DNA from 2 places in the Fusobacterium sp. DD2 genome. Region 1 is predicted to be linked to the other one. Evidence: riboswitches for the same ligand, from Rfam matches in the RefSeq annotation. Region 1 holds a riboswitch; the other holds the start of a gene.
The links. A riboswitch is a leader RNA that binds a small molecule or an ion and turns the genes downstream of it on or off. The one in region 1 is predicted to bind thiamine pyrophosphate.
Positions count from the first base shown of each region.

Region 2: it holds a riboswitch for thiamine pyrophosphate, as region 1 does, so the genes downstream of both, thiM (hydroxyethylthiazole kinase) here and thiC (phosphomethylpyrimidine synthase ThiC) in region 1, are expected to answer to the same signal.

Region 1 is NZ_JADRHM010000015.1:24,999-38,719, reverse strand. Features, by position in the region: gene IX290_RS03905 (ParA family protein) at 1-994, shown strand, start outside; gene IX290_RS03900 (hypothetical protein) at 1,005-1,703, shown strand; gene IX290_RS03895 (bifunctional dihydroorotate dehydrogenase B NAD binding subunit/NADPH-dependent glutamate synthase) at 1,742-4,009, shown strand; TPP riboswitch at 4,057-4,156, shown strand; gene thiC (phosphomethylpyrimidine synthase ThiC) at 4,250-5,524, shown strand; gene thiS (sulfur carrier protein ThiS) at 5,540-5,755, shown strand; gene IX290_RS03880 (thiazole synthase) at 5,802-6,581, shown strand; gene thiH (2-iminoacetate synthase ThiH) at 6,578-7,684, shown strand; gene thiF (sulfur carrier protein ThiS adenylyltransferase ThiF) at 7,681-8,220, shown strand; gene thiE (thiamine phosphate synthase) at 8,213-8,845, shown strand; gene IX290_RS03860 (glucosaminidase domain-containing protein) at 8,995-9,804, opposite strand; gene IX290_RS03855 (hypothetical protein) at 10,004-10,990, opposite strand; gene IX290_RS03850 (ABC transporter permease subunit) at 11,121-12,638, shown strand; gene IX290_RS03845 (ATP-dependent helicase) at 12,659-13,721, shown strand, end outside.
Region 2 is NZ_JADRHM010000027.1:6,883-25,438, forward strand. Features, by position in the region: gene IX290_RS05740 (TRAP transporter large permease subunit) at 1-1,342, shown strand, start outside; gene IX290_RS05745 (ROK family protein) at 1,431-2,336, shown strand; gene IX290_RS05750 (YhcH/YjgK/YiaL family protein) at 2,427-2,882, shown strand; gene IX290_RS05755 (N-acetylmannosamine-6-phosphate 2-epimerase) at 2,903-3,577, shown strand; gene pykF (pyruvate kinase PykF) at 4,053-5,468, shown strand; gene eno (phosphopyruvate hydratase) at 5,546-6,850, shown strand; gene IX290_RS05770 (AzlC family ABC transporter permease) at 7,293-8,000, shown strand; gene IX290_RS05775 (AzlD domain-containing protein) at 7,997-8,326, shown strand; gene IX290_RS05780 (HAD family phosphatase) at 8,432-9,097, shown strand; gene IX290_RS11755 (hypothetical protein) at 9,389-9,511, shown strand; gene IX290_RS05785 (sodium-dependent transporter) at 9,646-11,154, shown strand; gene IX290_RS05790 (MetS family NSS transporter small subunit) at 11,164-11,271, shown strand; gene tyrS (tyrosine--tRNA ligase) at 11,683-12,909, shown strand; gene IX290_RS05800 (GNAT family protein) at 12,926-13,393, shown strand; gene nth (endonuclease III) at 13,479-14,138, shown strand; TPP riboswitch at 14,194-14,303, shown strand; gene thiM (hydroxyethylthiazole kinase) at 14,357-15,178, shown strand; gene thiE (thiamine phosphate synthase) at 15,165-15,809, shown strand; gene thiD (bifunctional hydroxymethylpyrimidine kinase/phosphomethylpyrimidine kinase) at 15,810-16,595, shown strand; gene cytX (putative hydroxymethylpyrimidine transporter CytX) at 16,631-17,800, shown strand; gene IX290_RS05830 (cysteine desulfurase family protein) at 18,084-18,556, shown strand, end outside.

The DNA of each region.
Region 1 (13,721 bases):
TAAAGATGACAACAATATTGTTTTATCTTTTGCAGATGGAGTTATTACACTGAAAAAAGGATTTGCAGAAGAAGAAAAAGAGGAGAAGGATATTCACGGTGATGTAGTAAATTATGTGAAAAATACCACTGTAAATTTCAGCAAGGTATATAAGGATAAAGATTACTATGTTGCAAAGTTAAATATTCCTTTTTCAATTGTAAATACACTTAAAATAGAAAAAGATAATAATGAGGTAAATATAACAACTGGAAAAGGAGTTGTAACTATTGATAGGAAAGAGAGAATAGGAAAGGTTTATACTCTAAAAGTAAACAAGGGTGGAATTGGGAAAACTTTCCTGACTGTGCAACTGGCACATGGACTTGCAATGCAGGGTAAAAAAGTAATGATACTTACTTCAGACTCTCAAAATAATATCATAGATTTTACAGTTCCTGAGAGTAAGCAAAAGGAGATTACTTTAGAAAAAGGTCTTAGAAGCTGGGTAATGACTGGAAAAGGAGAGAAGATAGAGTTAAGAAAAAATCTTGATTTTATTCCATTGGAAAGTTCTCTTTTTACTCAAAGATTTTTGGAGAAATTGCCTATTTTTATAGAGCACCTAAAAAGAGAATATGACTATGTATTAATTGACAGTATTCCAACAATGAAGATAGATACAGAATTTGTTAAGTGTTCAGATAAAATAATAATTCCTGCTTTTTGTGATATACCAACAATGAAGGGGATTATAAATGTTATTGAAGAAGCAGGTATAAACAAGATAAAAGGAATAATAATAAACCTATATCGTAGTACAGTAACACAAAAAGATATAATGAATAAATTGAAAAATATAATTGAGGAAACAGATGTTGTATTCCCTAATCCTATAAAAGAGACATCAATTATAGAGACTCTTGTAAAAAAAGGAAAAACAGTATGGGAGAGTAGAGCAAAAACAGTAGAGGAAGCTCAAAATAGCTTGCTGGATATCATAATGGAAATGTAGGAGGCATAAAATGAGTACAGTAGAAGATAGATTCCAGGCTATGTTAGCAAAAAGAAAAAAAGAGAAAAAAGAAGAAAATAGTGAAGTTGTTGTTAAAAATAAAAATAGTATAGCAATCACAGATGTTTTTGAAGTTGATAGCAGTATATTTGGTGATTTGACAGATGATAGAGAACTGGTAGAGTTTTTGGAGAAAAAATCAGTTGAGATGTTATCTATCCAAAGTAAAAATATGATACTTTTAGGAAAAAATTTGACTGAGGTATTTAATGAACTAGGGAGAAAAGGAAGTCCTGAAGGATTATATGTAAAATACATAGAATTCAATGGATATAAGAAAGACACTGCATTGAGACTTAGAAAAAGATATGAGCTTTTTGAAGCTACTAAGAATGAGAGAATAAAACAGATTATCTCAATATTGCCTGTAAGAGCTATAGAGCAATTTTATAAAGAAAAAGAAGATATATTTGTAATATTAGATGAGGAAAATAATGATGTTGACTATAAAAGAGTTATGGATATAATTAAAAGTAGAAAAACTCAAAATCTTGAATATAGAAATACAGAAGAGATAAATTATGATTTTGAAATTGGTCAACTTGATGATTTATATAAAAAAATAAATAATAAATTTGATGAATTAGATAAAAAGAAAAAAGAGAAAATTGCAAAACTTTTATTAGAAATAGAAAAAATATTGTCATAAGAATTTTGGAGGTGAAACTGCTTTAGCAGTAAAAATATATGTTTAAAATTTTAAAAAAGAAATGGTTAACTCCATTGATATGTAGCATGGAAATTGAGGCAAAACTACTTGCCAAATCAGCAAAACCTGGACAATTCCTTATAGTAAAAGCTGATAAAAAGGGTGAAAGAATTCCTTTGACAATATGTGATTACAATACTGAAAGAGGAAGCGTAGTTATTGTATTTCAAGTAGTTGGAAAAGGAACAAAAAAAATAGCTAAATATGAAGAAGGAGAACATCTTCAGGATTTAGTTGGACCTTTAGGTCAAGCAAGTGAGTTTTTAGATATACCACTGGAAGAATTAAAAAAGAAAAAATACCTTTTTGTTGCAGGTGGAGTTGGGACAGCACCTATATATCCACAAGTGAAATGGTTTAAAGAACATGGAATTGATGCAGATGTAATTATTGGATCAAGAAATAGAGATACTCTTATATTTAAAGATGAGATGAGTAAAGTTGCTAAAAATCTATATATCTGTACAGATGATGGAACTTTTGGAAAAAAGGGTAGAGTAACAGATGTTATAGATGACCTTATAAATAATAGAGATAAAAAGTATGATCATGCAGTGCTTATTGGACCAATAATGATGATGAAGTTTGCATCATTAAAATGTAGAGAGTATGGAATTAAAAATACTGTAAGTTTGAACCCACTTATGATAGATGGAACAGGAATGTGTGGAGCTTGTAGAGTTACTATTGATGGTAAGGTTAAATTTGCATGTGTGGATGGTCCAGAATTTGATGGAGATAAAGTTGATTATGATGAAGCTTTAAGAAGACAGAATATGTATAAGACTGAAGAAGGAAAAAATATACTAAAAATAGAAGATGGAGAGACACATCATAATGACAGCTGTCCAATTCATGATGATATAATTGATGACAGTGGAAGAATTCCTGTGAGAGAGCAGGAACCAAATGTAAGAAATAAAAACTTCTCAGAAGTTTCTTATGGTTATAACTTTGAAGAGGCACAAAAAGAAGCAGAAAGATGTTTAAATTGTAAAAATCCACTATGCGTTAAAGGATGTCCTGTAAATATAGATATACCATCTTTTATAAAAGAGATTAAAAATGGAGATCTTAGAAAAGCAAGTGATGTAATATCAAAATATTCAACTTTACCAGCAATTTGTGGAAGAGTTTGCCCACAGGAAACACAATGTGAAGGTAAATGTGTGTTAGGAATAAAAGGACAACCAGTTGCTATAGGAAAACTTGAAAGATTTGTAGGTGACTGGGCAATAGAAAATGAAATTCCAGTAGTAATTGAAGAAGAGAAAAAAGAAAAAATCGCTGTAATTGGAAGTGGACCTGCAGGGTTAACTGCAGCAGGAGAACTTGCAAAAATGGGATATAAAGTAACAGTATATGAAGCACTGCATAAATTAGGTGGAGTATTAAGTTACGGAATTCCAGAATTTAGACTTCCAAAGGATGATATAGTAGACAGAGAGATTAATAAATTATATGAAATGGGAGTAACTGTAAAAACAGATACTATTATTGGAAAGACAATAACAGTAGATGAACTAATAGATGAACAAGGTTTTTCTGCAGTATTTATTGGTACAGGAGCAGGACTACCTAAATTTATGAATATTCCAGGAGAAAACTTCAATGGAGTATTTTCTGCTAATGAATTTTTAACAAGAGTAAACCTGATGAAAGCTAATAGACCTGATTATGATACTCCAATTACACTTGGTAGAAAAGTGTTTGTTGTAGGTGGAGGGAACGTAGCAATGGATGCTGCAAGAACTGCAAAAAGATTAGGAGCTGATACAACAATAGTTTACAGAAGAAGTGAGAGTGAGCTTCCAGCAAGAAAAGAAGAGATAATCCACGCTAAAGAAGAGGGAGTTAAATTTGATTTTCTTGTAAACCCAGTTGAAATAATTGGTGATGAAAATGGTTGGGTAAAAGAGGTTAAATGTATAAAGATGAAACTTGGAGAACCTGACGAAAGAGGAAGAGCATCTGTAACTAAAATTCCTGGAAGTGAATTTATTATGGAATGTGATACAGTAATAATGGCACTTGGAACTTCTCCAAATCCACTTATATGTGAAACTACAGAAGGATTAAATGCAAATAGATGGAATGGCATCGAAGCTGATGACAATGGAAAAACAACTAGAAAAGAGATATTTGCAGGTGGAGATGCTGTAACTGGAGCTGCTACAGTGATACTGGCTATGGAAGCAGGGAAAAAAGCGGCTTTTGAAATAGATAAATTTATAAAAGAAAAATAAAAATTTGACAGTATAGAAAAATAAGTATATAATAGCGAATGAAAAGAATAGTTTGCTAGGGGAGCCAATTGGCTGAGAAGGATACGGTCCTGACCCTTAGAACCTGATATGGATAATACCAGCGTAGGGAAGCAAGATAATTACTTTAATATATTTTAACTTATATTAATTTGGATTATATAGCTCAGTACGTGGTATTGAGCTATTTTTTTATATAAAAAATTATTTTAGGAGGATGTTATGTATAGTACTCAAATGGAAGCAGCAAAAAAAGGGATATTTACAAGAGAGATGGAGATTGTAGCTAGGGATGAAAAAATGGACAAGGATCTCTTAATGAAAAGAATAGCTGAAGGTTCAGTTATAATTCCTGGAAACAAAAATCATAAAAACATTTATCCAAGAGCAATAGGAACAGGAACTAAAACAAAAGTAAATGTAAACTTAGGGGTATCAGAAGATAGCTGTGACTATATGGGGGAAATGGTAAAAGTTAAAAAAGCAATTGAATACGGTGCAGATGCAATAATGGATTTAAGTACATTTGGTGATACAAAAAAATTCAGACAGGAGCTAGTTGAGATTTCACCAGTTATGCTAGGAACAGTTCCTATGTATGACGCAGTTGCAAAACTTGGGAAAAATATTAAAGATATGACAGTGGATGATCTTTTTAGCGTAGTAGAACAACACTGTGAAGATGGAATAGATTTCTTAACAATACATGCAGGATTTAATAAAACATGTGTTGAAAGATTAAAAAATAGTAAAAGATTAACTAAAGTTGTAAGTAGAGGAGGATCAATACTATTCCAATGGATGGTATTAAATGATAAAGAAAATCCTTTCTATGAGCACTATGATAGATTACTTGATATATGCCAAAAATATGACGTAACTCTAAGTTTAGGAGATGGATTAAGACCTGGAAGTATTCATGACTCAACAGATGGTCCTCAAATTCAAGAGTTATTAATATTAGGAGAACTTACAAAAAGAGCTTGGGAAAAAAATGTACAAGTTATGATTGAAGGACCTGGACACATTCCTATGCATGAGATAGTTACAAATATGCAACTTGAGAAAAAATTATGCCATAATGCACCTTTCTATGTATTAGGACCTTTAGTAACAGACGTTGCACCAGGATATGATCATATTACTGCTGCAATTGGTGGAGCAATAGCTGCATCAGCAGGAGCAGATTTCCTTTGTTATGTAACACCAGCTGAACACTTAAGACTTCCAACTTTAGAAGATATGAAAGAAGGGATAATGGCATCAAGAATAGCTGGACATGCTGCAGATATTGCAAAAGGATTAAATGGAGCAAGAGATTGGGATAACAAGATGAGTAAATATAGAGGAGAACTTAACTGGGAAGGAATGTTTGAAACATGTTTAGATCCAGAGAAAGCAAGAGAATATAGAAAATCTTCTATGCCAATTGAAGAAAAAGTTTGCACTATGTGTGGAGACTTATGTCCTATGAAAAGATGTAATGAAATGATATAGGCAGGAGATAGTTATATGAATATAAAACTAAATGGAGAAAAATATGAAATTGAAGGAACAGAGATTACTGTAGAAAAACTTCTTGAAAGATTATCCAAAGAAAATAATCTAAAATTAGGTGGAGCAGTAGTCTTAGTAAATGATGAAGTAATCAAAAAAAATGACTGGAAAGTCCAAAAAATAGCCAATGATTATGTCGTAGAAGTTCTAAGTTTCGTTTCAGGTGGATAATTTTATAATACATAATATAGGACAAAAATAAGAAGGAGATAGTAAAATGGATGAATTAGTTTTAAAAGGGCGTAAGTTTGGTAGCAGATTGTTAACAGGAACAGGAAAATTTTCAGATAAAAATTTAGTAGCACCTATGTTAGAAGCATCTAAGTCTGAAATAATAACAATGGCTTTGAGAAGAATTAATTTCACTAATCCCAAAGAAAACATTTTGAATTATATTCCTAAAAATATGACATTACTTCCAAATACATCTGGAGCAAGAAATGCAGAAGAGGCAGTTAAAATTGCACATATTGCAAGAGAAGCAGGATGTGGAGATTTTATAAAAATTGAAATAATAAATGATAATAAATATTTGATGCCTGACAATGCTGAAACTGTTAAAGCTACAAAAATTTTAGCAGATGAAGGATTTATCGTTCTTCCATATATAATGCCAGATTTAGTTACAGCAAAAAAATTGGAAGAAGCTGGAGCAGCAGCAGTTATGCCACTTGGATCACCTATTGGGTCAAACCGTGGAATTATAACAAAGGAACTTATTGAAATGATGCTTGAAAATAGTAAACTTCCAGTAATTGTAGATGCAGGAATTGGTAAACCATCAGATGCTGCAATGGCAATGGAAATGGGATGTGATGCAGTACTTGTAAATACAGCAATAGCAACTGCACAGGATCCAGTTAGAATGGGAAGAGCATTTGCATTAGCAGTAGAAGCTGGAAGAGAAGCATTCTTATCTAAAATGGCTGAAGAAAAGAAATATGCAAGTGCATCATCACCACTTACAGATTTCTTAGATCTAGGTGATAACAAATGAGTTACTACTATGAATTAGAGAAATGGAAAGATTTTGATTATAATAAATATTTTGACAGTGTAACAGATGAGATGATTGTTAATAGCATATCTAAAGATCACTGCTCAGTATATGATTATTTAAATCTTTTATCACCAAAAGCTCAAAACCATTTAGAAGAAATGGCAGTAAGAGCTGCAAAACTTACTAGACAGCATTTTGGAAATGTAATATCTTTATATCTTCCAATTTATGTATCGAACTACTGTACTAGTAACTGTATTTATTGCGGGTTCTCAAAGAAAAATCATATAAAAAGACGTCATATGAAGATGGAAGAGATTGAAAAAGAAGCAGAAGAGATAGCAAAGAGTGAAATTCAAAATATATTACTTCTTACAGGTGAAGCAAAGGGACTTATAAGTAAGGAATATCTAAGAGATGCAATAAATGTATTAAAAAAACATTTTACATCTGTATCAATAGAAGTTATGCCATTAGATGAAGATGAGTATAGCTATCTTAAAGGATATGGACTTGATGGACTTACTGTTTATCAGGAAACTTATGACGAAGTTAGGTATGCACAGGTACACTTATCAGGTGAAAAGAAAAATTTCAGATATAGACTTGATACACCTGAAAGAGGGGCAAAAGCGGGATTAAGAACTATAGGAATAGGGGCCCTACTTGGACTTGGAAACATAAGAGAAGATGCTTTTAGAACTGGTTTACATCTAAAATATTTAATTGATAACTATCCAAATACAGATTTTAGTATCTCTTTCCCAAGAGTTAATAAAGCTGAAGGGAATTTGAAAGATAGCTATAGTGTAAATGATAAAACATTTGTTCAAATTATTTTAGCTAATAGAATTTTCCAACCTAAAGCTGGAATAAATCTATCAACAAGAGAGAGTGCGTTTATGAGAGACCACCTTTTAAACCTTGGAATTACTAAATTCTCTGCTGGTTCAAGAGTTGAAGTTGGTGGTTATTCACATGAAAATGAATCTACAGCACAATTTGATATTACAGATAGCAGAAACGTAGAAGAAATCGTAGCAGCTATAAGAGCTCATGGTCTTGAACCTGTGTATAAAGACTGGGAGACTTTGGTATGAAAATAGGGATAGCAGGTGTTGGTGGCATAGGGTCGAATGTCGCTATGCACCTTGTTAGATCAGGATTTACAGATTTTAAGTTTGGAGATTTCGATAAGATAGAGGAATCAAATCTCAATAGACAGTTCTATTTTCAGGATCAGATAGGGAAATATAAGGCTGAGATGTTATGTGAAAATTTAAAAAGAATAAATAAAAAAGGTCATTATTTTTTTTCCGTTATTAAATTTGATAGAGATAACATTAAAGATTATTTTTCTGATTGTGATATTATAGTTGATGGATTTGATAAAAAGGAGTATAAATCTCTTTTGGTGGAAGAGTTTTATAATAGTGGAAAGTTACTAATATGTGTATCTGGAATTGGTGGAAAGAATACAGAGAGTATAGTCACAGTAAAAAAGGGAAACAATTTTTATATTGTTGGTGATTTACATAGTGACATTGATAATTATGCAACTTATTCGCATAAAGTTTGTACGGTAGCTGCAAAAGTTGCAGAGATTATATTACAGGTGGGATGTGAGAATGATTAGAGACAAAATCATACCAAATGGTTTATATGGAATAACAGGGGAAAAATTTAGCAATGGAAAAAGCAATTTCCAATGTGTTAAAGAGATGATAAAAGGTGGAATAAAAATAATTCAATATAGAGAAAAAGATAAATCTATGAAAGAAAAGATAAAAGAAGCAAAGGCAATAAGAGAGCTATGTAGAGATAATGGAGTACTGTTTATTGTCAATGATCATGTAGATTTAGCTTTACTTGTAGATGCTGATGGAGTTCATGTAGGGCAAGATGATATGACACCAGCAGATGTTAGAAAACTCGTTGGAAAAGATAAAATAATAGGCCTTTCAACACATAGTCCTGAACAGGCATTCACTGCTTATTATAATAAGGATGTTGACTACATAGGTGTAGGGCCGATATATCCAACTACAACTAAAGATACAGAACCTGTTGGCCTTGATTATCTGGATTTTGTAACTAAGAATATAGATATGCCTTTTGTAGCTATAGGTGGGATAAAAACTCACAATATAGATGAAATCATATCTAGAGGCGCACACACAATCTGTATGGTTAGTGAAGTAGTTTCAAATGATAACATTGCAGAATTTGTTAAAGAGTATATAGGGAAGATTACTTTATAAATAACGAAGGGCTGTTGTATTTTCAACAGCCTTTTTATTTTAAAAACATATTAAGTCCGATAATCAAATATATAAAAAATGATTAAATAAATAAAAAACAGATGCATAGCATTAAAATGCTTTGTATCTGTTGTTATTAGCTTTTAATTTTATGAATCATACTCTGTAAAGTTATTTCTTTTCAGTGTACTGATAACTTTTCTTACGTATAACTCTCCCTCTTCAGAATATGATGCAAGACCCTGAGCTATCTCCTCTGGGCTTTTATTTTCCCTTATAAATCTTCTCAATTTTTTATATGGATTTCCTCTTGAAAGAGTAAGAACAATATCTGCAACTGACTCCTTTATAGAGTTATACTTTTTCAGATGTGGTCTAAATCCATCTGCTCTTGATCCTTTAGCAGGAATACGCGGTTCATTTGGATTAGTTGACCATATACCGAATAGATTATTCCCTTCTTTAAAAAATCTTGATGTTCCCCAGGCACTTTCTAAAGCTCCCTGAGTTAATATAAGAGATGTTGGATATATAAGAAGTCTATCATCCAGCTCTTTCCATTTTCCATATGGAACTCTATACTTTTTAAATAGAGATTTTGCATATCTATATTCTTTTTCACTAAGAAACTCTTTTTTAGATAATTTTTTAACAATCTGTTTATTATGGTTTATTTCACTATTTACAACTTCAATAGCTGGTAGAAGAAGCTCTACAAATACCGTCTTCTTTTGATTCATAGTAAGTGAATTAAGGTCTAAATTTACATTTGAAAAAGAGTATAAATCTTCTGTGTTCTTATATTTTTCTATATCCTCTAGACTATTTAAACTTACATTTTTGTACTTTATTTTAGGGATATCGCTAGTACTGAATTCAGGTAATTCGAATCCAAGAGCCTGGAAACTCATTACTGTAAACAGGACAAAAAATAAACTGCTTAAAATTTTATTTTTCATTCTTTTCTCCTTAAAATTTAGTTTTTAAAAGTATAGCAAAAAATCCAGTAATTGTAAAGTCTAGATAGGACCCACATTATTAAAGTCCGATAATCATATTTATAATATAAAATTTATTTTATTAAAAAAGATTTAAAAAAATACACTCCAATCTTTATTTTTAAAATTGGAATGTATCTTAATTTTCACTATTTATCTTTTAAAAAAAACTTATAATATAATTTTCCACTTCTATATCTATAAGCTTATTACCACTTTTGACATCATACTCAATTTCCATTAGTTTTCTAAGTTTTGATTTAAGATGTTTATCGTCAAAGAGATTAACATTTTTAAGTTTTAGAAAAACTGGATATGGGTGCATAGCTCCTCTATCATTTGCAAAATAATCTTTTATTTCATCATAGACATTGTCTTTAAAATTATTATATGAAATGTTTCTACTACATCTATCTGTTTTGATAAGAAGAGTAAGTTTGAGATACATTATTAGCTCATCTGCAATGAGATACATAAACAGAGGATATAGATTTTCTTCTTTAAGATACCTTAAAAGATTTTTATAATCATGGGTTAGAAGAAAAGTCTCTATAAGATTTTTCAGATTTGCCTCATGATTTATTGAAATAATATTTTTTATTTTTTCCAGAGAAAAAGAATCTCCATCTAAAAAATTTTTAATTTTATCTATTTCATTTTTTAATTTAAAGAAGTCATCTCCAATCAGATTCTGAAGTGTTTCTGCTTCTGTTTGTGAGATATTCAATGTCTGTTGAATATAAAATAAACTTGCCTTTTGTTCATTTTCTTTTCTAAAACAGATAACTTCTGCAATATCAGTAAAAGCATTAAGGACACGTTTACCTATCTCATTTGTTCTTTTACCATAGTCATTTAAAAACTCTTCATATACAATAACTACTTCTTTCTGTGCAAGATTATACATTTTAAGACTTTTACCAATATCTGCTAAATTTTTACAATCCTCTGCTCTTTTTAAAATAATTAGTTCGTGAGGAGAGAACATTGAATTTGTAGAAACTGAGTCAAAAAAAGATGAAATATCATCTGTTGAACCATCAAAAATTTTCTCCCTAATACCTGGATATTTATTTTTTATTTCACCTATAATCTCTTCATATTTAATTTGAAGTGGAGCTGTATCTCCATATAACAAATATAGCATAATTTCACCTTTCCAAAAACTGATTTATAATAAATCATAACACAATAATTGAAAAAAATAAAGCTTGATAGAAATATATTATCAAATTTGATATACTATAAATATAAATGATAAAAGAGATGGGAGAATTATGAATACAAAGAGATTTACGTCAATTACAATAAATTTAGTTTGCGGACTGGCCTGGGTGTTACCAGTGTATTTTTTTGCAAGAGATTTTTTCCATATAGATAAGATTAGGGAACTATCTCAGCAAAATATTTTAGATGTACTGTTCTTTTCAGTAAAACAGAGTTTCTACTCTACAGTTGTAGCTTTTCTTATTGCACTTATCCCAGCGTACTATTCAGCATACAAAAGAAATTTTCTGACAAAACTAATAAATGGTTTGATATTTATACCATTCTTTTTTCCAGTGATATCAGTTGTCACTATTTTCTCCATTGTATTTAATATGGAGATATTTAAAGAGATGAATATACTATATAGTTTAAAGGCTATTGTTATTGCTAATGTATTTTACAACTCACCAATATTTGTAAAGTATATAGGAGAGGGATTGAAGAGAATTCCAAAAGAGATAATTGAAGCTATGAAAGGAGATGGTGCTGATAATATTACTATCTTTTTTAGAGGTCAGCTTCCACTTATTATGCCACAAATATTTAGAGGGTTTATACTGGTATTTACATATTGCTTCTTAGGTTTAGGAATTGTATTATCATTAGGTGGAATTAAATATTCAATAATAGAAGTTGAAATTGCAAATACACTGATGAGTGGTGCTAATTTTTCAAAGGCTATGTATCTTGGTATAATTCAGGTTATTGTATTGATAATCTTAAACCTTTTTGGAATTTTTATAAAAGAATATGAGCTTACAGGAAATCCTGAGAGTAAGAGACTTAACCCTGTTCTGGGAATATACTCTTTTATCTATGCAATACTGCAATATGCAGTAGTAGCATTTTCATTTCTATACTCTTTTGTAAATGTCATTACTGGAAAATTTACTATAAAAGCATATGAGAATCTATTTTCTCCAGATTTTATAGAGGACTATGCAGTTGTTGAAAGCCTTTTTAACTCACTGAAAATTTCAATAGTAGTAAGTGCTATTTCAGTAGTTTTAATATATATAATTATAAAGAATTATAATAGATTTACAGATATTTTAATATTTTCAAATTTGGGTATTTCAGGAGCATTTTTGGCAATAACTTTATATTACCTAAATGTCTTATTTGATATACCACTTGCATTTCTTTTAATACTTGGTTATCTGATTGTTGTTATTCCAATAGGGTATTCATTTATGTATCAGTATGTTAAGAAGTTTCCAAGAGAAGTACTTGAGAGTGGAGATTTAGATTGTAAAAACTCATTACAACGTTTTATATATGTTGAGTTTCCAATTTTAAAGAATATATTTTTATCAGCCTTTTTACAGATATTTGCAATTGTATTTGGAGAATTTACTATAGGATATACTATGCAACTTGAGGATATATTTCCAGTTGCTTCACTGGTAAACTACTCACTTGTTTCCAATAAACAGTATATGGAAAGTTCTGCCTTTACCTCTATTATAATTGCGATAATTTTATCAGCTTTTATTCTTGGAGAATATCTAAAATCTGAAGACTAAAAATAAAAGGATGTGGTGTATTGGGGATTTCACCAGAGGTTCAGTTAAAGAAGATAGTAAGTAAATTAGAAAAAAGAGAAGTAAAATATGAAAAAAATAATTTAATAGGAAATCTTAAGATAGACTATTCAAAAGTTTTAAGCAAAGAGCAACAGATTGCACTTCATTGTTTAAAAGGCCAATATCTTGTAATAGCGGGAGCTGGTTCTGGAAAAACCAGAACAATGGTCTATCGTACTGCTTATTTAATTGAAAATGGTGTGTTACCAAGCCAGATTCTAATGATAACTTTTACAAGAAAAGCAGCTGAAGAGATGAGAGAAAGACTTCTTGGAATACTTGAAACGAAGGAAACAAAAGTCAGGATAATGACTTTTCACTCTCTATGTGCAAAGATAATTTTTAAGAATAAAGCACTATTTAATATAGAGGAGATGCATATACTTGGAGATGACCAAAAGAGAGAGATTATAGAAACACTTTTTCATGAAGAGAAGATTGGTAATCTTAAAATCGCTTTAAAAGATGTTGAAGAGTATATTGAAGCGAAGGAACTAAATAGAGAAATCCTTATTGACAGTAAACAAAAAGAGGTATCACAGAGTATATATGAAAAGTTCACTAGTAAGAAAGAGGAAAATAATCTCTATGAATTTGAGGATTTAATAAGAAAAGTTAATGAGAAATTTATGGAAAATAGAAATTTTCTTGAATATATTCAAAGAGGTATAGAGTATCTCATAGTTGATGAGTATCAGGATAGTAATGATGAACAGAGGAGACTTCTCAAATTACTTGTTGGAAAAGAAAAAAATCTTATGGTAGTTGGAGATGACTTTCAAAGCATATATGGTTTTAGAGGGGCAGACTTTACTAATATTTTAAAATTTGGAAAAGACTTTCCAAATTCAAAGCTAATCAAACTTCAAACAAATTATAGAAGTAAAGAGGAAATAATCAACTATACAAATAAGATCTCTAAAAGCATGAAGATTAAATATAATAAAAAAGTTATTGGAACTGGGAATTCAGGTGGAAGGATATTTAAAAATCAATTTATAAATGAGGAAAAGCAGTGGGAAT
Region 2 (18,556 bases), on a different contig from region 1:
TGCTGTTAACCCTAAATTATTTGATGTTTTAAGACTTTCTAACTATATTCATATTGCACAATATGCAGGATTTGTAACAATTGCAGTATGGCTTGTAATGATATTTGCTGGAGTACCTGTAGGTTGGTCACTAATGGCAGCAACACTTTTCTACTTCTCGTTAGGAAGATGGAATGTAGTGTACTTTGCTTCAGCAAAACTAATAGACAGTTTAAACAGTTTCAGCTTGTTAAGTGTGCCATTCTTTATCCTTACTGGAATACTTATGAATGGTTCAGGTATCACAGAGAGAATATTTAACTTTGCAAAAGCTTTACTTGGTCACTATACTGGAGGTATGGGACACGTTAACGTAGCAGCTTCCCTAATATTCTCAGGAATGTCTGGTTCAGCTATAGCAGATGCTGGAGGACTTGGACAACTTGAGATAAAAGCTATGAGAGATGAAGGTTATGATGATGACCTTTGTGGAGGTATCACTGCAGCTTCATGTATCATAGGACCACTTGTTCCACCTAGTATCAGTATGATTATATATGGAGTTATTGCAAACCAGTCAATAGCAAAACTATTCCTGGCTGGATTTGTTCCAGGTGTTTTAACTACAATAGCTCTAATGATAATGAACTATTTTATATGTAAAAAAAGAGGTTATAGAAAGGCTAAGAAATGTACTTTTAAAGAGCAGGTACACGCATTTAAAGAATCTTTCTGGGCACTACTTACACCTGTTATAATAATTGGAGGAATTTTCTCAGGACTATTTACTCCTACTGAAGCAGCTGTTGTTGCAGCTATGTATTCAGTAATTTTAGGAGCATTTATCTATAAAGAACTTACTCTTACATCTTTCTTCAAACACTGTGTTGAAGCAATGGCAATCAGTGGTGTTACAGTTCTTATGATTATAACTGTTACATTCTTTGGAGATATGATAGCAAGAGAACAGATAGCTATGAAGATAGCTCATGGATTTATGCACTTTGCTGACTCTAAGCTTACAGTACTTATAATGATTAATGCACTTCTACTATTCTTAGGAATGTTTATAGATGCATTAGCACTTCAATTCTTAGTACTGCCAATGCTTATACCAGTAGCGGCAAATGTTGGAATAGACTTGATATTCTTTGGAGTAATGACAACTCTTAATATGATGATTGGAATCTTAACTCCACCTATGGGAATGGCACTATTTGTAGTTGCACAAGTAGGTAAAATGCCAGTTAGTACGGTAACCAAAGGGGTATTACCATTCTTGATACCTATATTCTTAACTCTAGTTACAATTACTATATTCCCATCAATAATAACATTCCTTCCAAACTTAATAATGGGATAAAAGAGTAAAATATGTTAAGATAAAGAGAGAGTGGATACGTTCACTCTCTCAATCTATTATAGGATATGGGTATTATATGGAGGAAGAAATGAAAGTAATTGGAATTGATATTGGAGGTACTGCTGTAAAGTATGGACTTCTAAGAGAAAATGGAACTATCCTTTCAACAGGGGAGTTCCCTACAGACTGCTCAAAAGGAGTAGAAAATCTTTTTAATAATATTTGTAAAGTAATTGATGAAAATCTATCATCAGAGATTTTAGGAATTGCTGTATCAGGAACTGGACAGATAGATGGAAGCATAGGTAAAGTAATTGGAGGAAATCCAATTATACCTGGATGGATTGGAACAAATCTGGTAGAAAGACTGGAAAATAAATATAATCTTCCAGCAGTTCTTGAAAATGATGTTAACTGTGCAGCATTGGGAGAAAAGTGGATAGGTGCTGGAAAAGGTGCTAAAAACTTTATCTGCCTTACTATTGGAACAGGTATTGGTGGAGGTATCATATTAAATGATGATATCTTTAGAGGTGATACATGTGTTGCTGGAGAGTTTGGACATATTCAAATAGTAAAAGATGGAGTGGAATGTCTTTGTGGTAAAAAAGGATGCTTTGAAAGATATGCATCAGCTACTGCACTTGTTAGAATGGTGAAAGAGGAAACAGGAAAAGAGCTCAATGGAAAAGAGATTTTTGACCTTGAAAAATCTGGAGATGAAAAGATAAGAAAGATAGTTGACAGATGGATTGATTATTTTACTGATGGACTTAGCACTATTGCATATATATTTAACCCTTCACTTATAGTGATAGGTGGTGGAGTTACAAAGCAAGGTGATTATCTTTTAAATAGAGTATTAAAAAGTCTAGATGGAAAACTTGGAGAAAATTATAAGAAAAATCTGAAAGTAAAATTTGCAGAACTTGGAAATAATGCCGGTATGCTTGGAGCAGAGTATCTTTTACTTAAAAAGATTGGTAAAATATAAGTAAATTTCAGTAAAAAAACTTTGACAAAGAGTATAAAAAGGTATATTTTTTAGAATGAAAGTATTAAAAACTTTAAGAGGGTGAATGAGATGATATACGGAGAAATTAAGGATATTAAAACATATAAGGGAATATCAGAAGAGTTGGATAAAGCTATAGATTTTATAGCTGCAGGAAAATATAAAAATCCAAAAGTTGGGAAAAACGTTATAGATGGAGATGTAATTTATTTCAATTGCCCTGATGCTCCAAAAACTAAAGCTGAGGAAGATGGATTCTATGAAACTCATAAAAAATATATAGATATCCATGTAGTTTTAGAAGGAGACGAAGTAATTGGATATACTGATGATGTAAAAGTAACTAAAGCATATGATGAAGCTGGAGATTGTGAAATTGCTCAAGGAAAGACTAAGATGCACATCCATCTTGATAACACAAGATTCTTAGCACTATTCCCAGGAGAGCCACATATGGCACTTATAAAATATGGTGTAAATCCAGAGACTATTAAGAAAGTAATATTTAAAGTATTGGCAAAATAAGATTAGGAAGGTATAATATTATGAATAGACTAAATGAAGTAAAAGGAAAACTTATTGTTTCTTGTCAGGCATTACCTGATGAACCATTACACAGTTCATTTATTATGGGAAGAATGGCATATGCAGCACTTGTAGGAGGAGCTTCTGGAATAAGGGCTAACACAGTTGTTGATATTCAGGAGATTAAAAAGAATGTTAAACTTCCAATAATAGGAATAATAAAAGAGCAATATGGTGATAACCAGGTATACATTACACCAACAATGAAAGAGATAGATGCATTAGCAGCTGAAGGTGTAGATGTAATTGCTATAGATGGTACTAAAAGAGAGAGACCAGATGGTCGTAAGCTTGAAGATCTAATGAAAGAAGCAAAGTCTAAGTATCCAGATCAGGTTTTTATGGCAGATATCTCATGTGTAGAGGAAGCCGTAGAAGCTCAAAGGGTTGGATTTGACATCGTAGGAACTACACTTGTTGGATATACAAGTTACACTAAGGGAAATGACCCTTTAACAGAGTTAGAAAAGGTAGTTAAAGCAGTAACTATACCTGTAATTGGTGAGGGAAATCTTGATACTCCAGCTAAAGCAAGAAAAGCACTTGAATTAGGAGCTTTTGCAGTAGTTGTAGGAGGAGCTATAACAAGACCTCAACAGATAACAAAGAAATTCGTAACAGAGATGTCAAAGTAAATTTTTGAACATATTCTGATATAATAATGATATCAGCACCCCTGGTGATACAAAATTTGTTTCAAAGGGGTGTTTTTATATAATGAGATTTGAGTGAACATTTGTTAATTGTATTCAAAAAAATCACTCTTGGTTTTATGATTTTTTCAAATACAAGTGGATAATTTTTATTGATATTAAATTTTTAGTAAGTTTATCAGAGGTTTTTACAAAAAATTAATACCTTATACCACCTTTGAATTATTTGACTTTATACCAATATTGAAAATAAAAAACTAATTTTACCTAAAGTCAAAAAGTACTCATAAAAAGGTTAAAAACTATACGTTAATTTTCTTGATAAAATATTTACATTGGTATAGAATTCAATATAGGTAAGTTTATACTAAAAGGTTAATTATTGGGTAAGGGTATATTTTTAAAAACTGTGTAAACTACGAAACAATTTAGATAATATTTATTTGAGGTGAGGATATTGAAAAAAACTAAAATAGTTTGTACAATTGGACCTAGAACAGAATCAGTGGAAATGTTAAAGACACTTTTAAAGACAGGAATGAACATGATGAGATTAAACTTCTCTCATGGTGACTACGTAGAGCACGGAAATAGAATAATTAACTTCAGACAAGCTCAAAAGGAAACTGGAATAAGAGCGGCTTTATTACTAGATACTAAAGGACCAGAAATCAGAACTATAAAACTTGAAGGTGGTCAAGATGTATCTATCGATGCAGGACAAGAATTTACAATAACAACTGACAAATCAGTTATAGGAAATAAAGAGAGAGTAGCAGTTACTTATGAAGGATTTGCTCGTGACTTAAAAGTTGGAGATACAGTTCTTATAGATGACGGTCTACTTGCATTTACAGTTAAAGAAATCAAAGGAAACGAAGTAAAATGTATTGCACAAAATAGTGGAGATTTAGGAGAAAACAAAGGAGTTAACCTTCCAAATGTAAACGTAAATCTTCCAGCACTTGCAGACAAAGATATTAGCGACCTTAAATTTGGTTGTGAACAAGGAATAGATTATGTTGCAGCTTCATTTATAAGAAAAGCTGATGACGTAAGAGAAGTAAGAAGAGTACTAGATGAAAATGGTGGAAAGAGAGTAAAAATCATTTCTAAAATAGAAAATAGAGAAGGATTAAATAACTTCGAAGAAATCCTAGCAGCATCTGATGGTATCATGGTTGCAAGAGGAGACCTTGGAGTAGAAATCCCACTTGAAGCTGTACCAGTAGCTCAAAAAATGATGATTAAGAGATGTAATGAAGTAGGAAAAGTAGTTATTACAGCTACTCAAATGCTTGACTCTATGATCAAAAATCCTAGACCAACAAGAGCAGAAGTAAACGACGTAGCAAATGCTATATTAGACGGTACTGACTGTGTAATGTTATCAGGAGAATCAGCTAAAGGTAAATATCCAGTAGAAGCTGTAACTGTAATGGTTCATGTTGCAGAAAAAATGGATCCATTAGTAGAAGTTCAAAGAAACTTCAGCAAACGTAAAGCTACAATAACTTCTGCAGTGGCAAAAGGAACTGCTGACGTAAGTGAAGAATTAGGAGCAAAAGTAATAGCTGTTGCAACTCAATCAGGAAGAGCTGTAAGAGATATGAGAAGATACTTCCCACAAGCAACTATACTTGGAATTACTAATGATGAAATATCAGCTAACCAAATGTCAATCTTAAGAGGTGTTGTACCTTACTGTGATAAAAACATTGAAACATTAGAATCATTCTTTAAATTAGCTGAAAAGATTTCAGTTGATTTAGGACTTGCTGAACCAGGAGATATCGTAGTAGCAACTTGTGGAGAAAAGATATTCCAAAAAGGAACTACAAACTCAGTTAAAGTTATAAGAGTAAAAGAATAATTGGTTAAAATATATTAAAAAGATAATAAATTGTGATATAATTATTAATAAACAAAAACACTTAGGAGGTTTTTTAGATGACAAGAATAGTCGATGTAGTAGCTAGAGAAATACTTGATTCAAGAGGAAATCCAACAGTTGAAGTAGATGTTATGCTAGAATGTGGAGCAATGGGAAGAGCAGCAGTTCCATCAGGAGCATCAACAGGAGCTTATGAAGCTGTAGAATTAAGAGATGGAGACAAATCAAGATTCTTAGGAAAAGGAGTTTTAAAAGCAGTTAACCACGTTAATACTGAAATAAAAGAAGCTATCTTAGGAATGGACGCTATTGACCAAGTTGCAATAGATACAGCTATGATAGAATTAGATGGAACTCCAAATAAAGGAAGATTAGGAGCAAACGCTATACTTGGTGTATCTTTAGCAGTAGCTAAAGCAGCAGCTCAAGCATTAGGAATGCCTCTATATAAATACTTAGGAGGAGTAAACGCTAAAGAATTACCTCTACCTATGATGAACATCCTAAACGGAGGATCTCACGCTGACTCTGCAGTTGACGTACAAGAATTCATGATCCAACCAGTAGGAGCAAAAACATTTGCAGAAGCTATGAGAATGGGATGCGAAGTATTCCATCACTTAGGAAAATTATTAAAGAAAATGGGAGATTCTACTAACGTAGGAAACGAAGGTGGATATGCTCCAGCAAAAATCAATGGTACAGAAGGAGCTCTTGACCTAATCATGGAAGCTATCAAAGCTGCAGGATATGAACCAGGAAAAGACGTAACTTTCGCTATTGACGCTGCTTCAAGTGAATTCTGCGAAGAAAAAGACGGAAAATTCGAATACCACTTCAAAAGAGAAGGTGGAGTAGTAAGATCTTCTGAAGAAATGGTAGAATGGTATGCTAAACTTGTTGAAAAATACCCAATTAAATCAATAGAAGATGGATTAGGAGAAGACGACTGGGCTGGATGGCAATTACTAACAGCTAAAATCGGAGATAAAGTTCAAATAGTTGGAGACGACTTATTCGTAACTAACACAGCTAGACTTAAAAAAGGAATCGAATTAAAAGCTGGAAACTCAATCTTAATCAAACTTAACCAAATCGGTACTTTAACTGAAACTTTAGATGCTATCGAAATGGCAAAAAGAGCTGGAATGACTGCAGTAGTTTCTCACAGATCTGGAGAAACTGAAGATGCTACAATAGCTGATATCGCTGTTGCAACAAATGCAGGACAAATCAAAACTGGTTCAACTTCAAGAACTGACAGAATGGCTAAATATAACCAATTATTAAGAATTGAAGAAGAATTAGGATCAATGGCTCAATACAACGGAATTAACGTATTCTATAACATAAAAAAATAGTTGAGTAAATTAAAGCTCCCCTCATTTGAAGGGAGCTTTTTTTATTATCTAAAAAAGAAAAAGAGGTAAAGTAAAATTATTACAATACCTCTTAATCTGAAAATTTTTAACTTGTTTACGTCACGAAGATACTCTCCCAAGCTAGGGTCTACCGAAAATTTTCAAAAAACGGTAACACATTTTCGCTAGGACGAACTTTTCTAACCCTTCCGTCAAGGTAAAGGAAATGTATGAACCCCCAATCCTTATACGATTGTATAGATATTATACTTCTTTTATATAGTATTGTCAAAGGAAAAAAGCATCTTTTAAAGGAAGTTTGTACTAAAAAAATAGTATTTAAAATAAAAATATTATAAATAAATTGACATAATTATAGAAATTGTAGTAAAATTCTAATCGGTATCTACAACAATATGAAGAAAATAAGGAGAAAAAAGTTATGTCAAGATGTAAAGAAGCTTTAAAATTAGCTTTTCCAAGAACAATACCAATTTTGGCAGGTTTTTTATTTTTAGGGATGTCTTACGGATTTATCATGAGGGAAGCAGGATTTCCAATGATCTATCCAATTGTAACAAGTGCTGCAGTATTTGCAGGTTCACTTGAATTTTTATTTGTGGAGATATTACGTTCTCCATTTAATCCAATGCTTATATTTTTTCTTACAGTGATGGTAAATGCAAGGCATATATTTTATGGACTTTCAATGTTAGATAAGTTTAAAAATACAGGATGGAAGAAATATATTCTGATATTTGGACTTTGTGATGAGAGTTTTTCCATCAACTGTGATGTAAAATTGCCACCACATATAGATAAGGGGTGGTTTATGCTGCATATTACATGGCTTAACTACATCTATTGGGTAGGTGGAGCTACAATAGGTGCAATACTTAGCAACTTTATCTCTATACAGATAAAGGGACTGGATTTTGTATTAACAGCACTGTTCTTAGTTATATTTATGGAACAATGGCTTACTCAAAAAAATCATACACCAGCTATTGCAGGGCTTATATGCTCTATAATCTCATTTTTGATTTTTAGAAACATTCTGCCTAGACCGGATTATTTCGTTGTACCAGCTATGGCATTGATGCTTGTAGTATTTGCTATTTTAAGAAAAAGGGAGAGGATCTATAGATGACACAATATCAGATAGCTATAACTATTGGTCTTGCTGTATTTGGAACTGTACTTACAAGATGTATATCTTTTATACTTTTTCCAGATCCAGAGAAAATACCAGATTTTGTAAAATATTTAGGAAGAGTTCTTCCTTTTGCTGTAATGGGGCTTTTAGTTGTATATTCATATAAAGATATATCCTTTGCAGATCCTAAAGGTGTAATATGCAAATTTATAGCCAGTGCAATTGTTATAGGGCTTCACATATACAAGAGAAATATGCTTTTAAGTATAGCAGGTGGAACAATAGCATATGTAACAATGGTTCATTGTTTTTTAAGTTAAGAGAGACCTTATGGTTTCTCTTTTTTATTTACACCAAAGTTGTCTTTACACTGTTATAGTGGTAAAATTATATGGAAATATATATTTAACAAATGGAGTGAAATTATGAGTTTGAGATTAGTGATTTTTGATATGGATGGAGTTATTTTAGACAGTGAAAGACTTGCTAATATGGCATGGTTTGCAATTAGTGATGAGATGAATCTGGGGCTTACAGATGAGGATTTAAGAGAAATCAAAGGTGGGAATTATGCAAGAACTACTGAGATTTTAGCTAAAAGATACGGTCTTGATATGGCTAAAGAGATAATTGAAAGAAAAAGAGATAAACAAAGGGAGATTATGAAAGCTGAAGGAGGAGTAAAGCTAAAAAAAGGTGTAGTTGAACTTCTTGAATTTATAAAAAAAGTTGGACTTAAATGTGTTGTTGCAACTTCAACGAGAAGAGAGAGTGCTACGAGAAACCTTAAATTTACAGGAGTTTATGATTATTTTGATGACTTTGTATTTGGTGATGAGGTAACAAGAAGTAAACCTGATCCTGAGGTTTTTAATAAGGCTTGTGAAAAAATGGGAGTGGAAAAAGATGAAGCAGTAATTATTGAAGATTCTGTAAATGGTGCTACTGCTGCTCACAATGGTGGAATAAGATGTTTTGTAGTTGAGGATACAATTCATTTTACTCCTGAAGAGGATAAACTGGCTACTAGAAAGTTTGATTCCCTTTTAGATGTGATGGAATATCTTGATAAAAATCTCAATAGTTTATAGAAAAATGAGTCTATCGGAAGTTTGTAAAAAATTAAAATTCTCGATATTAGAAATAGTTTCGTAATTTATGTAGCGAAACAGAATACTGAAAATACGACTGTTTGAACGAAGTGAGTTTCGGATTTTCTTTCTGTGAGCAAAATAAATAGAGACTATTGATACCAGAGAGAATTTTATTTTTATAATTTTACAAATGCAATAGCCTCATTTTTAAAAGGTTATTAACTATTGACAAATGAGTTTTTTTATACTATACTTGTTCTAAGAATAAAAAAAGAGGAGGTTATCAACATGAGACAATCTAACGTTATGCTACAATGTTGGTGGTGGAGCTACATAGAAAAAACAAATAGCAGATTAAAAAATGTTAGAAGTTGGCTTATGTCTATTGATAACATATCTCTATCTATGTAACTCTGAAATAATATGATTTTTGATTGTATATTTCCATGAGTGCGTGGAGATATATTATATAAATAGTAATTTTAAAGGCAATCTAGCAGATTGCCTTTTTTTATTTTAAAAAACAGAAAAAAGGAGAGGATAACATGGCTAAACGTGAGTTGTGGAACAGTAGAAAAGGATTTATCTATGCTGCAGTTGGAGCTGCAATAGGACTTGGAAACCTATGGAGATTTCCTTTTCAGGCATACAAAAATGGCGGAGGAGCATTTTTCCTTCCATATATCGTAGCTATATTCACTTGCGGAGTTCCACTTATGATACTTGAGTATCAGTTAGGTAGAAATGTCCGTGGAGGATCAACTAAAGCATTCAAGACCTTGGGGAAGAGATTTGAATGGTTTGGATGGGTTCAAATAATGATACCTATTGTGGTTATGATGTTCTATTGTACAATCATATCAGTTTCAGTGGTATTTATGGTATATTCACTTGCACATGCTTTTGGATTTATAAACTGGATGTCTGATCCTGGAAAGTTAATGGGGATGATAGTTGGAAGTGCCAATGGACCATTTGACTTTGGAGCAGGAATCAGTAAATATATGCTTGGATTTATACTTGTAGTATGGTTTGGTAACTGGATAATTGTTAAGAAGGGGATTTCAGGAGGAATTGAAAAAGCTTCTAAAATATTTACTCCACTTCTTATGATCTTAATGGTTATCTTTATGTTTAACTCAGTTAGATTAAATGGAGCTGCAATAGGTCTTAATGCACTATTTACTCCAAACTTTGAAAAGATACTAAATCCTAGTATCTGGGTTGCAGCATATGCACAGGTATTTTTCTCAACAACATTGGCAGTTGGAGTTATGATAGCTTATGGATCATATATTCCTGAAAAATGGGATATAGTAAACAGCTCATTTATAACAGTATTATCAAATGCTTCATTTGATATAATTGCAGGGATTACAGTATTCTCAACATTGGGATATCTTGTAAATAATCTTGGTGTGGACTTTAACTCATTTGGTAATGGAGCTGGAATAGCTTTTATAGCATTCCCAATAGCAATTTCAACTATTACATCAAACACTGTGCTTCAGGGAATAATCGGATTTGTATTTTTCCTATGTCTATTTGTAGCAGGACTTTCATCAAGTCTATCAATGCTTGAATCATTTACAACAGGAGCACTTGATAAGTTTAATATCAAAAGAGAAAAGCTTGTATCAATAATCTCACTTGTAGGTCTTACAGGAAGTGCATGTTTCTCTACATATGCAGGTTTTAACTACATACTTGATATAGTAGATGCCCATGTAGGAAACTATATAATAGCAACTTTAGGACTTATAGAACCAGTCTTAGTATGCAGATACTATGGAATAGATAAGATTAGAATTGCTGCAAATGAACATTCAGATTTTAAAATTGGTAAATGGTTTGATTTCCTACTTAAATATGTTACACCAACACTTCTTGGAATTACAGTGGTAACAAACTTTATAAAAGGTGTTACAGAAGTTAATTTTGGAGGACTTGTATTTGGATGGGGAACTGTTGCAACAATGCTTATATGTGCAACAATCTTCTATAAGAAGAAATGGGAAGAACCAGTAGTTATAAAAGAAGGTATTAGAATTTAGGAGGGTCATATGGGAAGCAGTGCAATAGCAATGATGTCACTTGGATGTATAATAGTTTTTGGGGGACTATTTATATCTATTGGAATAGCATTGAAAAAAGAAAAAGAGAATATTTAAAATTATATTATATAGTATGAGAGTAGAGGCTGTTGCAAATCAGTATAAAATAAAATTCTCTTAGCTATCAATTCTTTCTATTTATTTTGCTTACAGAAAGAAAATTTGAAACTCACTTCGTTCAAACAGTCAAATTTTCAGTATTCTGTTTCGCTGCATAAATAACGAAAGAATCTCTAATGCCAAGAATTTTATTTTATAAATTTTGAAATGCAACAGCCTTTTTGATGCTAAAAAGTACTAAAAAAATGGTAATATAAAAATTAATTGTGGCGTTTTTTTGTTTTTTTTAGTATAATGTATACTATACAATTTTATGACAAAAATTAAGAGATGTTGATTTTAAAAGACTTTAAAAACCAATGGTTTTATGTTAAAATATTAAAAAATGGAATAACGGAGAGGGAGAATATGGATAACAGAAATGTATTAGATGTATTGCTAGATCGTGGATACTTAAAACAGTTTACTCACGAAGATGAGATGAGAGAACTTCTTGGAAAGGAAAAGATCACATTTTATATAGGGTTTGACCCAACAGCAGACAGTCTTCACGTAGGACACTTTATTGCTATGATGTTTATGGCACATATGCAAAGATTTGGACACAGACCTATTGCCCTAGTTGGTGGGGGAACAGCAATGATAGGTGACCCTAGTGGAAGAACAGATATGAGAAAAATGATGACTAAAGAAACAATTGCTCATAATGTTGCTTCTATTAAAAAACAAATGGAAAGATTCATAGATTTCAGTGATGGAAAGGCTTTACTTGTAAATAATGCTGACTGGCTTTTAGGACTGAACTATATTGATTTTATAAGAGATATTGGTTCTCAATTCTCAGTAAACAAAATGCTTGCTGCAGAATGTTTCAAAACTAGAATGGAAGCTGGACTTTCTTTCTTAGAATTCAACTATATGTTAATGCAAGGATATGACTTCTTAGTACTTAACGACAAATATGGTTGTGTAATGGAACTAGGTGGAGACGACCAATGGTCTAACATGATAGCTGGAGTAGATCTAGTTAGAAAGAAAAAACAAAAACAAGTATATGCTATGACATGTACACTTCTTACAAATAGTGAAGGAAAGAAAATGGGAAAAACTGCCAAAGGTGCTCTATGGCTTGACCCAGAAAAAACATCTCCATATGAATTCTATCAATACTGGAGAAACGTTGATGATGCTGACGTAGAAAAATGTTTAGCACTACTTACATTCCTACCTATGGACGAAGTAAGAAGACTTGCTAGTTTAGAAGGAAAAGAGATCAACGAAGCTAAAAAAGTACTTGCATTTGAAGTTACTAAATTAATCCACGGAGAAGAGGAAGCAAGAAAAGCTCAAGAAGGAGCAGAAGCTGCATTTAGCGATGGTGGAGATATGTCTCATGTACCAGCTATTGATTTTGAAACTTCAAAAATGGGAATGGAACTTTTAGATCTATTATTAGAAAATAAATTAATAAAATCTAAAGGTGAAGGAAGAAAATTTGTAACTCAAAATGGACTTACAGTAAAAGATGAAAAAGTTAAAGACTTTGCAATGCAAGTAACAGAAGATCTATTTGAAGATGGAGAATTCGTTGTTAAAATAGGTAAGAAAAAGATATATAGAGTAGTTTTAAAATAGTGACAGGTGATTTAGTTTGATCCTATTAAGAGAAACAGTAGAGGATGATATTCCTGAGATATATAGATATATACATCTCAACTATGTAAAAAAATATTGTGATAATCCTGAAAAACAATGGGAAACTCATAAGAAGTGGTATCAGTTTCTTATTCATTCAGATGCTTATCTTCTATATACAGTTTCAAATCTTGAGACAGGTGAATTTTATGGATGTGTCAAATTTGAAATTGATGGAGAGTGTGCAACAATAAATGTCTATCTTGTAGAGGGTATAAGACATAAGGGATACAGTGAAAAAATCATAGATTTAAGTATTGATGAATTGAGAATGAGACATCCAGAGATCTCTATTGTTTTAGCATATATTTTAGAGGAGAACACACCATCTCTAAGTGCCTTTAAGCATCTTGGATTCCAGTTTGATGGAGTTGAGGAGTACAAAGGTTTAGAGCACATGCTATTTATAAAAACTTTAGATTAAATACTTAAAAAATTACATCTGCTTTATTAATAGTAAATCTATTATAGAGCAGATGTTTTGCTATTATCTATATACAGGAGGAAATATGACAAAAAAAGAGAGAGTAAAAATTGTTCTTGAAAAGATGGAGGAAAAATTTGGAAAACCAAAGTGTGCACTGAACTATAAGACACCTTTTGAGCTTTTAGTTGCTGTAATACTTTCTGCACAATGTACAGATGTGAGGGTAAATATTGTTACAGAGGAGATGTTTAAAAAAGTGAATACTCCAGAGGGATTTGCAGCTTTATCTCAGGAAGAGATAGAAGAGATGATAAGAAGTACAGGATTTTTCAGAAATAAGGCTAAGAATATAAAGCTTTGCAGTGAGCAGCTTTTATCTCAATATGGTGGAAAGATACCTCAGGATATGGATGAACTTGTAAAGTTAGCTGGTGTTGGAAGGAAGACAGCTAACGTTGTAAGAGGAGAGGTATGGGGACTTGCAGATGGTATAACTGTGGATACCCATGTAAAGAGAATAACTAACCTTTTAGGTCTTACTAAGGAAAGTGACCCTATAAAGATAGAGAAAGATTTGATGAAAATAGTTCCTAAAGATAAGTGGATAGATTTTTCCCACTATATTATTTTACAGGGAAGAGATAAGTGTATAGCAAGACGTCCTAAATGTAATGAGTGCGAAATGAATATGGCGTGCAAACACTATGAGGAGCTTAAGAAAAAAGAGGCTAAAGAAAAATAATATTTAATTTTATTGAAAAAAATATATATTGTAGTATAATTATAATGGAAATTGATAACAAGTGAGGGGGAGCTCATTGCAATGGGCTGAGAGTAAATTTTGTAATTTAGACCCTTAACCTGATTTGGATAATGCCAACGTAGGGAAAAAACTAAGAGCAAGTGCTGACCTATTTGGTGAGCACTTTTTTTATTTCTAATAATTTTTGGGAGGCATATATGTTAGGAAAATATTTGGATAACCTAAGAAAAAATGGTGCACTTATACACAATATTACAAACTATGTAACTGTAAATGATGTTGCAAATGTGTTACTTGCAACTGGTGCAAGTCCTGTAATGGCAGATGAACCTGAAGATGCAGTTGAGATTACTGCAATTTGTGGAGGACTTAATATCAATATTGGTACACTGAATAAAAACAGTATCAAAGCTATGTTTGCAGCAGGACAAAAGGCACAGGAATTAGGTCATAAGATGGTACTTGACCCTGTTGGAGTAGGAGCTAGCACACTTAGAACTAAGACAGCCTTAGATCTTATGAAAGAGTTTAGATTTGATGTAATAAAGGGAAATACATCTGAGATTAAGGTTCTTTTCTCAGGAAAAGGTGGAGCTGTAGGAGTAGATGCTGATATAAATGATAAGATAACTGATGAAAATCTTGATAAAAGCATTGAATTTGTAAAAGCTTTTGCAAAGGAAACAAAGGGAATAATAGCAGTAACTGGAGCTATTGACTTGGTTTGTGATGAAAATAGATGTTTTGTTATAAGAAATGGTAGAAAAGAGATGAGCCAGATAACTGGAACTGGATGTATGCTTTCAGCTTTAATAGCTGCATTTTTAGTTGCAAATCCAGATCATCCACTTGAAGCAACTGCTGCAGCTGTATGTATGATGGGAGTAGTAGGAGAGATAGGTTGGGAGAATATGGAAGATGGGGATGGTAACTCAACTTATAGAGATAGATTGATAGATGCAATCTATAATATGACTGGAAATAGACTTGATAGAGGAGCAATATATGAGGATAGATAAAAAAGACCTTCTTCTTTATGCTGTTACAGATAGAAAATGGCTAGATGGAGAGAGTTTAGATGAGCAGGTTGAAAAATCACTTAAAGGTGGAGTTACCTGTGTTCAGTTAAGAGAAAAACATCTTAAAGAGGAAGAGTTTTATAAGGAAGCAGTAAGAATTAAAGAGCTATGCAGAAGATACTCTTGTCCATTTATTATAAATGACAATGTAGGAGTAGCTGTAAAAGTGGGAGCAGATGGTATTCATGTTGGTCAGGAGGATATGGATGCTGGATGTGTAAGAGAGATTATTGGAGAAGATAAGATACTTGGAGTCTCAGCACAAACTGTGGAGCAGGCAATAAAAGCTGAAAAGATGGGAGCTGACTACTTAGGAGTAGGAGCTGTATTTGCTACAAATTCAAAAGATGATGCAGTGGCAGTGGATAAAAAGACATTAAAAGCTATATGTGAAGCAGTAAGTATTCCAGTAATAGCTATTGGTGGAATATCTAAAGATAATATTATGGAACTTAAAGGCAGTGGAATAGTGGGAATAGCTGTAATAAGTGCTATATATGGGCAAAAAAATATTGAGGAAGCAACAAAGGAACTGAAAAAATTAACTGAGAAGATGGTGGAGGAGAAATAGATGAAAAAAGCGGTACTTACAATAGCAGGAAGTGACTGTTCAGGTGGAGCAGGAATTCAGGCTGATATAAAAACAATGACTATGAATGGAGTATATGCAATGAGCGTTATTACAGCTCTTACAGCACAAAATACTCTTGGAGTAACAGGGATACTTGATGTAGGTGTAGATTTTTTACAAAAACAACTTGATGCAGTATTTTCTGATATTATGCCAGATGCTGTAAAAATAGGGATGTTATCATCTAAAAAACTCATTGTGGCAATAGGTGATACACTAAAAAAATATAATGCAAAAAATATAGTAGTTGACCCAGTTATGGTATCAACAAGTGGTTCAAAACTTATAGAGGATGAAGCGATAGAAACTATGTGTGACGTACTATTTCCTCTAGCTACAGTGATTACTCCAAATATTCCAGAAGCTGAAATCTTAAGTGGAATGGAGATAAAAACAAGTGAGGATATGATAACTGCCTCAAAGAAAATATATGACAAGTACTCTTGTGCAGTACTTTGTAAAGGTGGTCATAATTTAAATGATGCAAATGACCTGCTTTTTGATGGAAAAAATATTAAATGGTTCAATGGTAAAAGAATAGATAACCCAAATACTCATGGAACAGGTTGTACACTATCAAGTGCTATAGCTTCAAATCTTGCTAAAGGAATGCCACTTGATAAAGCTATTGAAAAAGCTAAAGAGTACATTTCAAATGCACTTATGGAGATGCTTGACCTTGGTAAGGGAAGAGGACCAATGGACCACGGATATTTAATAAAATAAAAAAACAGAAAAATAGGAAGAGGAGAAACTAAAACATGGAAAAAAAAGGAACATCAGTTATAGCCAATGTAATGATATGGTTTGGAGCAGGAATATCTATAGCTGAGATAATTACAGGAACATATCTTGCACCTTTAGGATTTAAAAATGGTATTATGGCTATAATAATTGGACACATAATAGGTGGAGTGATAATGTATTTAGCAGGAATAATCGGTGCTAAGACACAAAAAAGCTCTATGGAAAGTGTAAAGATAAGTTATGGAAGTAAAGGTGGAATACTATTTTCATTTTTAAATGTGGTACAGCTTGTTGGATGGACAGCTATCATGATATATGATGGAGCTCTTGCAGCTAATGAGATACTTCATAAAGGTGTATGGCTATGGGCACTTATAATTGGTGCATTAATTATACTTTGGATAAAAATAGGGATTAAAAACCTTGAAAAGATAAACTTTGTTGCAATGACAGGACTTGGAATCTTAAGTATTCTTCTTTGCAGAATTATATTTGTAAATACAGGAGTTGGATTTGAACCAAGTGAAGCTATGTCATTTGGACTTGCAGTAGAACTTGGAGCAGCAATGCCTCTATCTTGGTTACCTGTAATCAGTGATTATACAAGAGATGCTGAAAAACCTCTTACTGCAACACTTGCAAGTGTACTTGTGTATAACCTTGTAAGTATTTGGATGTTTATAATGGGAATGGGAGCAGCTATTCTTACTGGAGAATCAGATATTGCAAATATATTCTTAAAAGCTGGTCTTGGAATGGCAGGTCTTCTAATTGTGGTATTCTCAACAGTTACAACAACATTTTTGGATGCTTTTTCAGCTGGGGTATCATCAAAATCAATCTCTTCTCATGTAGATGAAAAGAAAATAGGAATGGTTACAGCAGTAGTAGGAACAATACTTGCAATGACTTTCCCTATGGATAATATAACAGATTTCCTTCTATTTATAGGTTCAGTATTTGCACCTATGATAGCAATAGTGTTTGTAGATTTCTATATTGTGAAAAAAGATTATTCAAAAGATAATTATAACTGGCTTAATCTTGTAATCTGGGCAGTAGGGTTTATAATCTACAGATATCTTCTAACTATTGAAACAGCAGTTGGAAACACTCTTCCAGATATTGTTATAACAATGATTATTGCATATATAGTTAAAAAAATTGCTCTTGCAAAAAAATAATAAATAATAAAAATGGTGCTATTGCATTTTAAAATTATAAAAATATAATTCTCTCAGGTATCAATAGTGTTTAATATCGCGAATTTTATTTTTACATATTTGCAACAGCCCCATTTTTTTTATATAAAATAGAAATAATTATAATAAATTCTGACAAAAAGTGGTATAATAAAAAGCGTTGAAAAACTTACTAAAAATATCAATAATAATTCTTGACAAAATTACTAAGGAATGGTATTATTAGTTGTGTAATTAAATGTAATATTATAGGGAGAGGGTAAATATGAGAGTTTATCTAGACAATAATGCCACAACAAAAATGGATAAAGAAGTTTTAGACGCAATGATGCCATACTTAACAGAGTTTTATGGAAACTCATCAAGTGTGCACCTATTTGGAAAAGAGACTAACAAAGCACTAATGGAGTCAAGAGCAAAGATAGCTAACTATCTTGGAATTACTCCTGATGAATTAATATTCACAGCATCAGGAAGCGAAGCTGACAATTTGGCCATTAGAGGTATCGCTAGAGCATATAAAAACAGAGGAAAACATATAATAACAAGTCCTATAGAGCACCCAGCAGTAAAAAATACATTGAAAGACTTAGAAGAAGATGGGTATGAAATCACTACTCTTCCAGTTGATGAAAATGGACTTTTACACATTGAGGATGTAAAAAATGCTATCAGAGAGGATACTATCCTTATTACTGTAATGCATGCAAACAATGAAGTTGGAACTTTCCAACCAAT